DNA from 3 places in the Citrobacter koseri ATCC BAA-895 genome. Region 1 is predicted to be linked to each of the others. Evidence: predicted binding sites of a transcription regulator. Region 1 holds the regulator's gene; each other region holds the start of a gene.
What was found. Region 1 encodes PurR, which represses purine synthesis genes. Its sites were predicted from a motif close to CANGCAAACGTTTGCNTG; they were not measured.
Positions count from the first base shown of each region.

Region 2: a site for PurR is predicted at 2,134-2,151, ahead of gcvT (glycine cleavage system aminomethyltransferase GcvT). Genes of this name have one in related genera too.
Region 3: a site for PurR is predicted at 2,518-2,535, ahead of pyrD (quinone-dependent dihydroorotate dehydrogenase). Genes of this name have one in related genera too.

Region 1 covers NC_009792.1:1,603,542-1,607,765, forward strand. The annotation lists gene CKO_RS07130 (MFS transporter) at 43-1,209, opposite strand; gene cydH (cytochrome bd-I accessory subunit CydH) at 1,384-1,473, opposite strand; gene purR (HTH-type transcriptional repressor PurR) at 1,771-2,796, shown strand; gene punR (DNA-binding transcriptional activator PunR) at 2,793-3,725, opposite strand; gene punC (purine nucleoside transporter PunC) at 3,838-4,224, shown strand, end outside.
Region 2 covers NC_009792.1:3,957,389-3,961,612, forward strand. The annotation lists gene gcvP (aminomethyl-transferring glycine dehydrogenase) at 1-313, opposite strand, end outside; gene gcvH (glycine cleavage system protein GcvH) at 535-924, opposite strand; gene gcvT (glycine cleavage system aminomethyltransferase GcvT) at 950-2,044, opposite strand; gene ubiI (FAD-dependent 2-octaprenylphenol hydroxylase) at 2,496-3,698, opposite strand; gene ubiH (2-octaprenyl-6-methoxyphenyl hydroxylase) at 3,841-4,224, opposite strand, start outside.
Region 3 covers NC_009792.1:1,961,847-1,966,070, forward strand. The annotation lists gene CKO_RS08995 (YcbX family protein) at 1-713, shown strand, start outside; gene zapC (cell division protein ZapC) at 710-1,252, opposite strand; gene pyrD (quinone-dependent dihydroorotate dehydrogenase) at 1,423-2,433, opposite strand; gene ssuE (NADPH-dependent FMN reductase) at 2,677-3,252, shown strand; gene CKO_RS09015 (sulfonate ABC transporter substrate-binding protein) at 3,245-4,219, shown strand; gene ssuD (FMNH2-dependent alkanesulfonate monooxygenase) at 4,216-4,224, shown strand, end outside.

The DNA of each region.
Region 1 (4,224 bases):
AATAACGCAGAAGGGAGTCCCTTCTGCGTTTTAATGCTGCGCTTAGTTCGCCACGCAAACGTCTTCAGGCTGTCTGCGCGCAGAGACAAAGACCAGCAACAGCGCAAGCCCTGCCACAATCGCCCCCATCACCGGTACGAAGCTGTAGCCCAAACCACCGGAAATCACTGCGCCCCCCGCCGCTGCGCCAAGCGCATTACCGAGATTAAAGGCACCGATATTGACCGATGAAGAGAGGCCTGGCGCTTCGCTGGCAACCCGCATAACGCGCATTTGTAAAGGCGGAACCACCGCGAATGTCGCCGCCCCCCATACCACCATGCTGATAGCAGCACCCACTTCGTTGCGCGCCAGGAACGGGATCGCCAGCATAATCACCATCAGCAGCAGCAAAAATCCTTTCAGGGTGCCGTTAACCGAACGATCCGCCAGTTTTCCCCCCAGATAGTTGCCGATAGAAAAGCCAACGCCAATCAGTACCAGCATACCGGTAACGAAAGCAGGCGTTGCATGCGTAATGCTGTGCAGCACTGGGGCGATATAGGTATAGAGTGTAAACATCGCGCCTGCGCCCAGAACGGTGGTCAGTAATGCCGATAACACCTGTGGTCGCAACAGCACCGCCAGCTCTTTGCGCACCTCAGGGCGCTCTCCCGCCCCGCCTTTCGGCAACGAGAAAAAGAGGCTAATCATTGAAATTACGCCCAGCCCCGCCGTCGCCATGAAGGACATACGCCAGCCAATGGTTTCCCCCAGCCAGGTCGCCGCAGGAACACCGCCAATATTGGCGATTGTCAGCCCCATAAACATGGTGGCGACCGCACTGGCCTGTTTATGTTTGGGGACGACGCTGGCCGCCACCACCGACCCCAGACCGAAGAAAGCGCCGTGATTCAGGCTGGTCAGAATCCGCGACAGCATCAACGTAGTGTAATCCGGCGAGATGGCCGACAGCACATTTCCGAGGGTAAAAATCGCCATCAAAAAAATAAGCGCATTACGACGTGCGCGATGGGAAAGCAGCAGCGTCATCAACGGTGCGCCGACCATCACACCAACGGCATACGCGCTGATTAGCATTCCGGCCGCAGGAATCGAGACATCCACGCCGCGAGCGATAACAGGCAACAAGCCCATAGGAGAGAACTCGGTGGTTCCAATACCAAATGCGCCAATTGCCAGCGCCAGTAAGGGATAATTTATTTTCATACATCGACTCCGCAGCTTCGTGCCGTCACGAGGCACGCAAAAGAGTCAAAAGCATGACATCAATCACAAAACTAATAAAGTAAGCAAAATAGCAAAAGACTTTTACGATTTGGTTAAAAATGAGGAAGAAGAGAGAGGAAAGACAGAGGGAGAATGCTCTCCCTCAGAGGTAAATCAGTTCAGTGCGGCAGTCAGACCGCCTGCGACAATCAGGCCCAGCACAATAATGGTGGTCACTAACGAAAATTTCAGATCGGTGCTCATCAAGTTTTCTCCTTTTTATTCCCACACAAAAAGTGATATTGCGCATTTTTACACACTTGAATGCAAAAATCTCCCATGATTTATATTGATAAGCGCTTTTAACTCTTCCCCTTTTCGTCAAGATCAGACAAAATTCCACGCTTACTTGATTAGCGTACCGGCCATTGCCCCCTTCCTGATGTTCCGTGTCGTTTTCCCGGCGTGCCGCAACCCTGACGTTGCGATCAAGGTGTGTAAAGGCAAACGTTTACTTACAGTATTTTCAGGAGTTCAGGATATGGTCTGGAGTGAGATGTAATGGCAACAATTAAAGATGTGGCGAAGCGAGCAAACGTTTCCACTACAACCGTATCACACGTAATTAACAAAACGCGCTTCGTTGCGGAAGAGACGCGCAACGCGGTATGGGCAGCCATTAAAGAGCTGCACTACTCTCCCAGCGCGGTTGCCCGCAGCCTGAAGGTTAACCACACCAAATCGATTGGTTTGCTGGCGACCAGCAGCGAAGCCGCCTATTTTGCTGAAATTATCGAAGCCGTTGAAAAGAACTGTTTCCAGAAAGGATATACGCTGATTCTGGGCAACGCCTGGAACAACCTGGAAAAACAGCGCGCGTACCTCTCCATGATGGCGCAAAAACGCGTGGATGGCCTGCTGGTCATGTGTTCCGAATACCCTGAGTCCCTGCTCTCTATGCTTGAAGAGTATCGCCATATCCCGATGGTGGTGATGGACTGGGGCGAAGCCAAAGCGGACTTTACCGATACGGTCATTGATAACGCCTTTGCAGGCGGCTATATGGCCGGTCGTTATCTGGTTGAACGCGGCCACCGTGAAATTGGCGTGATCCCCGGCCCGATGGAACGCAACACCGGCGCAGGTCGTCTGGCTGGCTTTATGAAAGCGATGGAAGAAGCGCTGATAAACGTGCCGGAAAACTGGATCGTTCAGGGTGATTTCGAGCCGGAATCAGGCTACCGCGCGATGCAGCAAATGATCTCCCAGTCTCACCGCCCGACGGCCGTATTCTGCGGTGGCGACATTATGGCGATGGGCGCGTTGTGCGCCGCTGACGAGATGGGGCTGCGCGTACCGCAGGATATCTCGGTCATCGGCTACGACAACGTACGCAACGCGCGTTACTTTACGCCTGCGCTGACGACGATTCACCAGCCGAAAGATTCTCTGGGTGAAACGGCCTTCAATATGCTGCTTGACCGTATCGTCAATAAACGCGAAGAGTCGCAGTCCATTGAGGTGCATCCGCGTCTGATTGAGCGTCGCTCTGTCGCCGATGGCCCATTCCGCGACTATCGCCGTTAATCCCCTTCTGCGGGAGCCTCTTCCGGCTCCCGTAACCACTCTTTATTCAGCGTTTCGCTGTCGCCCAGATAGTCCAGTAACCAGGCCAGCGCGGGCGACGTGTCGTTCTGCTGCCACGTCAGACAGCACGCCGCATCAGGAAACGGATTCTCAAGCTGTAGCGCCACCCATTTCCCGCTGTCGATCCACGGCTTAGCAAAGTGGGTCGGCACCATTCCCACACACAGTCCCGCGGAAAGGCAGGTCGCTGAAGATTCCCAGTCCGGCACCACCACGCGTTTTTGGTTATCCAGCAGCCAGGTGATGCGCTTCGGAAGCGTACGCGAGGTATCCTCCCGGACCAGCGACGGCCAGTTGCGCAACGTGTCGTCACTGAGCGGGCCAGCCATTGACGCCAGCGGATGATGGCGGGCGACCACGCAGCTCCAGCTCAGCATCCCCATATCGCGAAAGGTGTAGCGTCCTCCAACCGGAATGGCCTGCGTCGCGCCGATAGCCAGCTCCACGCGCCCGTCCGACAGCGCATCCCAGACGCCGTTAAATACCTCCTGAAAGACCAGCAATTCCACATCATCAAAATGACGATAAAAATCAACAATCATCTGCCGGGTGCGCTCCGGCTTAACAATATTGTCGACCGCAATCGCCAGTTGACCCCGCCAGCCGTTGGCGATCTGCTGGCACTGCTGTCGGGTGATCTGCATTTTTTTGATAACAGAGCGCCCTTCCTTTAAAAACCATGCCCCGGCGGGGGTCAGTTCAACATCCCGATGGCGTCGTTCGAAAAGCGGCACCGCCAGCCACTCTTCCAGTTGACGGACGGTGTAGCTCACCGCAGAAGGCACGCGGTGCAACTCCTGCGCCGCAGAACTAAAACTGCCATTACGGGCAACGGCATCAACCACTTCGAGTGAATATTCTGACCACATATTCTGCCTGCAAAAATTTTGAATCCAGTAGCCAAATATTAGCGTTTCACAAGCAGAATTTCACTCCCTACACTCAGCGGCAATGTCTTACTTCTGGAAAAGAGAAACAATTATGCAACCCGGAAAAGGTTTTTTAGTCTGGCTGGCGGGTCTCAGCGTGCTGGGCTTTCTGGCAACAGATATGTATCTGCCTGCGTTCGCGGCAATTCAGGCCGACCTGCAAACACCGGCGGCGGCTGTCAGCGCCAGCCTCAGTCTGTTCCTGGCCGGTTTCGCCGTCGCGCAACTGCTGTGGGGGCCGCTGTCAGACCGTTACGGGCGTAAACCCATTTTGCTGCTGGGTCTCTCCATCTTCGCGCTGGGCAGTCTGGGGATGATGTGGGTCGAAAGCGCTACTGGGCTGCTGGTACTGCGTTTTATTCAGGCGGTGGGGGTTTGTGCCGCTACGGTGATCTGGCAGGCACTGGTGACGGATTATTATCCAACGCAAAAAATTAAT
Region 2 (4,224 bases), 2.4 Mb from region 1:
TTTCCAGCATATTGCGCAGGATAACCGGCGGCAGCTGCACCGCGGTATAACCCATGCCAATGTAAGACGTGAAGCGCTTGTTGCGACCGGCAATCGCTTTTAATTCGGCCAGCGCGGCGTATTCCGTCGCCGCTTCACCTACCTGCGGCGGCGTGGCAAGCTGAATGTCTTTCGGCACAATCTGGCCGATCAGCGCGTTTAACGACTCGGCGCCAACGGTATTCAGCATCTCTTGCTGCTGTGCGGCGTCCGGTCCAATGTGGCGTTCAATGAAAGCGCCGCTGTTTTCAAGCTGGCTTAGCGTCTGTGTCATGGGCGATGGTTCCTGAAACGTGCAGTGAATCGTGATTGTCTCTGGCTTAATTGCCCGGTGGCGCTAACGCTTACCGGGCCTACGCGTGCGAAAACGAATACGCAAAATCATTCACGTTGCAGGACGGCGGCGACGCAGAGAACCCCCAGGAGCTTACCTAAGTAAGTGACTGGGGTGAGCGAGGAAGCCAACACACCTGCTGCGTGAAGGATGAAGCGTATTTATTCGTCTTCTAACAATGCTTCGTATGCGGTTGCATCCAGCAGCGAGTCGATTTCGCTTTCGTCGCTGGCTTTGATTTTGAAGATCCAGCCACCCGCATACGGCTCGCTGTTGACCAGTTCAGGGGAGTCGCTGAGCGCGTCGTTTACCGCCACAATCTCACCGCTCACCGGCGCATAAATGTCAGAAGCGGCTTTTACCGATTCTGCTACCGCGCAGTCATCGCCCGCCGCAACGGTGGCGCCGACGTCTGGCAGATCGACAAAAACCATATCGCCCAGCAATTCCTGAGCGTGTTCCGTGATGCCAACCGTGTAAGTACCGTCTGCTTCTTTGCGCAGCCATTCGTGTTCTTTGCTGTATTTCAGTTCTACAGGTACGTTGCTCATCAATAAATCTCCAAAAAAGGATGAATCACGCGACGGCTTTGCCGTTACGCACAAAAACAGGTTTAGTGACTTTTACTGGCATTTCGCGATTGCGGATCTGCACGATCGCCGTCTCGCCAATACCCGCCGGAACGCGCGCCAGCGCAATGCTGTAGCCCAGCGTTGGAGAGAAAGTGCCGCTGGTGATAACGCCTTCCAGCTGATTCCCCTGGGCATCGGTAAAGCGTACCGGCAGTTCGTTACGCAGTACGCCTTTCTCGGTCATAACCAGACCCACCAGTTGTTCGGTGCCTTTTTCACGCTGGACTTCCAGCGCCTCGCGACCAATAAAATCGCGATCGGCCGGTTCCCAGGCGATGGTCCAGCCCATGTTCGCCGCCAGCGGAGAGACGCCTTCATCCATCTCCTGACCATACAGGTTCATACCCGCTTCCAGACGCAGCGTATCGCGCGCGCCCAGGCCACACGGCTTCACGCCGGATTCCACCAGCGCACGCCAGAAATCCGCCGCCTTTTCGTTTGGCATCGCAATTTCATAGCCTGCTTCGCCGGTATAACCGGTTGTTGCAATAAACAGATCGCCCGCCTGCACGCCAAAGAACGGTTTCATGCCTTCCACCGCCTTGCGCTGTTCTTCAGTAAACAGCGTGGCCGCTTTCGCCTGCGCATTCGGCCCCTGTACCGCAATCAGCGACAGGTCGTCACGAACGGTGATGTCGATGGCGTAAGGTTCGGCGTGTTGGGTAATCCAGGAGAGGTCTTTTTCGCGGGTGGCGGAGTTTACAACGAGGCGGAAGAAATCTTCAGTGAAGTAATAGACAATCAGGTCATCTATCACGCCGCCCGAGGCATTGAGCATGCCAGAGTAGAGGGCTTTACCGGTCTTTGTGAGTTTCGCCACGTCATTCGCCAGCAGATAACGCAAAAACTCCCGGGTGCGGCTGCCGCGTAGATCGACGATGGTCATATGCGACACATCAAACATACCGGCATCAGTGCGAACTGCATGGTGCTCATCAAGTTGAGAACCATAGTGCAGCGGCATCATCCAGCCATGGAAATCCACCATGCGCGCGCCACAAAGCGTGTGTTGTTCGTATAAAGGAGTCTGTTGAGCCATCTTGTCCTCATTGAATAAGCGGGGCTTACAACCATTTCATGGTGAAATCTTCGCCACGAAACCCGGCGTCGCAGCCACTCCAGGGCTTCGACGCAAACGTTCTCTTTTACCTGAACTTACCACCGAAGCAGACGCTAAACCATAAGGCAAAATTAACCATCACATTAGCTTATGACCAAAAAACGCCAAACCCACCTCAGCATAAAAAACCACAAAATAAACAAACCACCTCCATAAACGATAATAAAATACGTAACCATCCCGCACACACCCATATTAAATGTGGAAAAAATGTCAAAAATGACGATAGTTGAAAATCGTAATATTAAAAAAACTAATGCGAAAAGAGAGGTGAAATTAGATTATTTCAAATGAGGAAAGCGTCCCGGCGCGAAGGCCGGGAGAGGAAAATGTGACGGGTTTCAAACTCTCAGAAGCAGGAGGGAAATGCTTAGCGGAGCCACTCAGGCAGATCGTTCAATCCCATCGCCTGACGAATCAGTTGCGGTTTTACGCCCGGAAGAGTATCGGCCAGTTTCAGACCAATATCGCGCAGCAATTTCTTCGCCGGGTTCTCTCCGGCAAACAGTTCGCGAAAACCTTGCATACCTGCCAGCATCATCGCGGCGCTGTGCTTACGGCTGCGCTCGTAGCGACGCAAATAGAGGTATTGACCAATGTCTTTGCCCTGGCGTTGCAGACGTTTGAGTTCATCGATCAACTCTGCGGCGTCCATAAAGCCGAGGTTCACCCCCTGCCCCGCCAGCGGATGGATGGTATGTGCGGCGTCGCCCACCAGCGCCAGCCGGTGTGCGGCAAACTGACGCGCATAGCGTCCCGTCAGCGGGAACACCTGGCGTTCGCTCTCAACGAGGCATAAGCCGAGGCGGTTATCAAACGCGACGTTCAGCGCCCGATTGAACGCATCCTCACTCGCCTGCTGCATATGCTCAGCGTCCTGCGGAGACAGCGACCAGACAATGGAACACAGATGCGGATCGCTTAATGGCAGGAACGCCAGGATGCCTTCGCCATGAAACGCCTGACGCGCAACGGCGCCGTGCGCCTCTTCGGTGCGGATGGTCGCCACCAGCGCATGATGACGGTAATCCCAGAAGGTCAGCGGAATATCCGCTTTGTTGCGCAGCCAGGAGTTCGCGCCGTCTGCGCCAATCACCAGCCTTGCCGTCAGCATCGCGCCATCTTTCAGGGTCAGGAAGGTTTCATTTTCTCCCCAGGCGACCTGCTGCAATTCAGCCGGCGCCATCAGGGTAATATCCGCTGACTGCTGCGCCTTTTGCCATAGCGCGTAGTGGATCACCGAATTTTCAATGATGTGCCCCAGGTGGCTGTATCCCATGCTTTTGTCATCAAACTCAATGCGGCCAAAGCTGTCTTTATCCCAGACTTCCATACCGTGGTAGCAGCTTGCGCGGCGAGCAAGAATGTCTGACCAGACCCCAAGACGCGTAAGCAGTTTTTCACTGGCGGCATTGATAGCCGACACGCGTAATGCCGGGGGAGCGTCGCTCGCCAGCGGCTGTGGAACGCGCTGTTCCAGAACGGCAACGCGTAAACCGCTGCCCTGCAAACCGCAGGCGACAGCCAGGCCTACCATGCCTCCGCCAACAATGGCTACATCAACACTTTGCACTGTGTACTCCTGAAAATAGGACAATCAAAAACCGTAGGCCGGATAAGGCAAAGCCACTATCCGGCATTACATTACTTCCGCGGCATTGCCTGATGGCGCTGCGCTAATCAGGCCTACTTCTTTATTCCGACCTACCGGTGAATTATCGTGCGACCCAGCCCAACGTCCGTTTTGCCAACGTGTCGCGAAGGGGAGGCAATAACTCCATCGCCATTAAGCCGACGTTGCGCCCGGCAACCAGCGGCGCCCAGCGGTTAGCAAACAGATGCACCAGGCTATCCGTTATGCCAACCGTCGCCTCTCTGTCAGCCTGACGGCGCGACTGGTACTCAGAAAGCACGCCGTACTCGCCGACGTCTGCCCCAGACTCATGCGCCTGCACCAGCGTTTCGGCAAGGCTCATCACATCGCGCAGCCCCAGGTTAAACCCTTGCCCGGCGATAGGATGCAGCGTCTGCGCCGCATTGCCGACCAGCACGGTGCGATGGGTTATCGCTTTGGCCGCCGTGGTGAGCGCTAACGGATA
Region 3 (4,224 bases), 360 kb from region 1:
GCCGCGACGACGTGCCGTTGTCATTTGCCGATGGTTATCCCTTTCTGCTGGCCAACGAAGCCTCACTGCGCGACTTACAGCAGCGTTGCCCGGCTGGCGTGAAAATAGAACAGTTTCGCCCCAATCTGGTCGTTTCCGGCGCGGCGCCCTGGGAAGAAGACACCTGGAAGGTCATTCGTATCGGCGACGTCGTCTTTGATGTCGCAAAACCGTGCAGCCGTTGTATTTTCACCACCGTCAGCCCTGAGAAAGGGCAAAAACACCCAACGGGTGAGCCGCTGGCAACCTTGCAAGCCTTTCGCACGGCGCAGGACAACGGCGATGTTGATTTCGGGCAGAACCTGATTGCGCGTAACAGTGGCGTCATTCGCGTAGGCGATGAGGTTGACATTCTCGCAACCGCCCCCGCCAAACCTTATGGCGCCGCAAATTCTGATGATGCGGTGGCGCCGGAAAAACAGCCTGATACGACAGTCACTATCGACTGGCAGGGGCAAACCTTTCGTGGGAATAACCAACAGGTGCTGCTTGAACAACTGGAGAATCAGGGTATCCGCATCCCTTATTCATGTCGGGCCGGGATCTGCGGCAGTTGCCGGATAACGCTGCTGGAAGGCGAAGTGAGTCCGCTGAAAAAATCAGCGATTAACGATGACGGAACGATTCTTAGCTGTAGCTGCGTGCCAAAAACCGCGCTCAGGCTGGGAAATTAAACCGCTTGTTCAAGGCTGAAGCTGGCGAGTCGCTGTTGCGGCTTCAGTCTGTCGTTCATGATCTTAATCGCATCGCCGAGCTGCATAGTGCGTCCAGCCACGACGACACCGGGCTGGGCCAGCAGGCATAGCGCCGCGTTTTCACCCGGCTCAACCACCAGTAAATTCACCTGCTCTTCGGTGTCGCTAAGCCACACGCAGGCGGCATCACCCACCGTTGGCGTCCAGATCTCGCCGTGTGCGACAAAATGCCAGCTTTTTGGCATCTGTGGTTTCAGATAACGGATCGCCACCAGCGCATTGAGCACCAGTTCCGCTTTTTGTTCTTTCGATAATTCGAGATCGCGACATTTTTCTTCAAAAGAGAAATAGAGCGCGGCATCATCGACACAAAAACCAGACGGCGAAAATGCATCCGGCGTGAGCATTTTGCGAGCAAAGCGCGAGCGAAATAACATGCCATTGGCTAAATCGAGCATCATACGGTCATGCTCTTCATCATAATACCAGCGCCAGTTATCGTCAGGTTTAATTCGCATTGTACTCTCTCCCGTTTCCATCACCCTGTTGCAAAAATGTCCTTTTTCACCGCTTCGTTTATTACCTTAATAAGCAAAGCCTAAAATGTTTAAATAAGCAACAATGAAGGAATATAAAACAACCAGGGCCGGAAATAAAGCCCTGGTTGTCTGATAATGAGAGAAAAGAATCAAATATGGGTAACGATTTCTTTAATCAGTTGCGGGCCTTTAAAAATAAAGCCGGAATAAATTTGTACCAGCGTAGCGCCAGCAGCCATCTTCTCACGCGCCGCGATGACAGAATCTATCCCGCCGACGCCAATAATCGGTAACTGTTCTTTCAATTCCTGGGACAGTCGGCGAATAATTTCTGTACTTTTTAACTGTAATGGTCGACCGCTTAAACCACCCGTTTCATCGCAATTTTTCATTCCCTGAACCAGAGAACGATCGAGCGTCGTATTTGTCGCAATCACACCATCAATATTATGGCGAACTAAACTGTCGGCCACCTGGATCAATTCGTCCTCAGAAAGATCCGGGGCGATCTTTACCGCGATCGGAACATATTTATGGTGGATCGTCTGGAGATCATTTTGCTTATTTTTAATTGCCGTCAGCAAATCATCCAGCGCCTCTCCATATTGTAGCGTACGTAACCCAGGGGTATTTGGCGAAGAGATATTAATGGCGATATAACCGGCATATGCATAGATTTTTTCCATACAAATCAGATAGTCATCTTTGCCATTCTCTACCGGCGTATCTTTATTTTTGCCGATATTAATTCCGAGGATACCGTCGAAATGCGCTTTTTTGACATTCTCTACCAGGTTATCAACGCCCAAATTATTAAAGCCCATCCGGTTGATCAACCCTTCGGCATCAACCAGGCGGAAAAGGCGCGGCTTATCGTTACCAGGCTGAGGGCGCGGCGTCACGGTTCCGATCTCAATCGATCCGAATCCCATTGCGCCCAGAGCGTCGATGCACTCTCCGTCCTTATCCAGACCCGCAGCAAGGCCGAGCGGGTTCTTAAATGTCAGCCCCATGCAGCTTACTGGCTTCGCAGGGACTTTCTGTCGGACAAGCGCTTCCAGCGGCGTGCCTGTTACACGGCGTAATTGCTGAAACGTAAATTCATGAGCGCGCTCTGGATCGAGCTGAAAAAGGGCTTTACGAACGAAGGGGTAGTACATGAACTCTCCTGGATTCCCGGTGTGCAGACCGGGGGCGTATTATGTGCGATATCCAGCGAAAAGGGAATTGACTTGCGGCAATAAATAGCAATCGTTTTCCTTGTTGTCCTCTTTTTATTCAATTTCCAACTTTTCTATCCCGCATAAATCATTTCGGTAAACAAAATCTCTCTGTCAGACTGCACAAATTGTTATCAATGTTAATGAAAATCGAATAATTAGTTATAAGGGGAGATTGAGATTATGCGCGTCATCACTCTGGCGGGAAGCCCACGCTTTCCCTCTCGTTCCAGTGCGTTACTGGAATATTCCCGGGAAAAACTGAACAGTCTGGACGTCGAAGTCAGCCACTGGAATTTGCATAACTTTGACCCCGAAGACTTGCTATATGCGCGTTTCGACAGCCCGGCGTTAAAAACATTTATAGAACAATTACAGGATGCAGACGGGCTGATCGTCGCAACGCCGGTTTATAAAGCCGCCTATTCCGGGGCGTTAAAAACGTTGCTCGACCTGCTTCCTGAACGAGCGCTGGAAGGCAAAGCCGTATTACCGCTGGCAACCGGCGGTACTGTCGCCCATTTACTGGCCGTTGACTACGCGCTCAAGCCGGTGCTGAGCGCGCTGAAAGCACAAGAGATCCTGCACGGCGTATTTGCCGACGATTCCCAGGTGATTGATTACCAGCATAAACCGCAGTTCACCCCTAATTTACAACATCGCCTTGACAGCGCGCTTGAAACATTCTGGCAAGCGTTGCACCGCCGCGATGTGCCGGTTCCCGTCATTCATTCACCACGAGGCGTTGCCCATGTTTAAATTTTTCAGACATCGTCCTCAATGGCTGGCGCTGGCCGGATTACTCTCGCTTTCGGCCTGGTCACACGCGGCAGAGTCAGCGCCTGACGCACTGCGCATCGGCTATCAGAAAGGCAGCATCAGTATGGTGCTGGCGAAAAGCCACCAACTGCTGGAGAAGCGTTACCCGCAAACCAAAATCTCCTGGGTTGAGTTCCCGGCGGGCCCGCAAATGCTGGAGGCATTGAATGTCGGCAGTATCGATCTCGGCAGTACCGGCGATATTCCCCCTATTTTTGCGCAGGCTGCCGGGGCGGACCTGGTTTATGTTGGCGTTGAGCCTCCCAAACCAAAAGCCGAGGTCATTCTCGTCCCTGAAAACAGTCCGATTAAAACCGTCGCGGATCTGAAAGGACACAAAGTCGCCTTCCAGAAAGGTTCCAGTTCGCACAATCTGCTGTTGCGCGCACTGCAACAGGCCGGACTTAAATTTACCGATATCCAGGCCACATACCTGACGCCAGCAGACGCCCGCGCCGCATTCCAGCAGGGGAATGTCGATGCGTGGGCAATCTGGGACCCTTACTATTCCGCTGCGCTGTTGCAGGGTGGCGTTCGCGTCCTGAAAGACGGGACCGACCTGAAACAAACCGGTTCGTTCTATCTGGCGGCGCGCCCTTATGCCGAAAAGAACGGCAGCTTCATTCAGGGCGTTCTGGACACCTTCAGCCAGGCCGATGCGTTAACGATAAGCCAGCGTGAACAAAGTATCACCCTGCTGGCAAAAACGATGGGATTGCCTGAACCGGTGATTGCCACCTATCTGGATCATCGCCCGCCAACCACCATTACGCCGGTGAGCGCCTCTGTCGCAACCTTGCAGCAGCAAACCGCCGATCTGTTTTACGACAACCGTCTGGTGCCGAAAAAAATTGATATTCGCCAGCGTATCTGGCAGCCCACTCAACAAGAAGGAGCAAAATTATGAGCCTG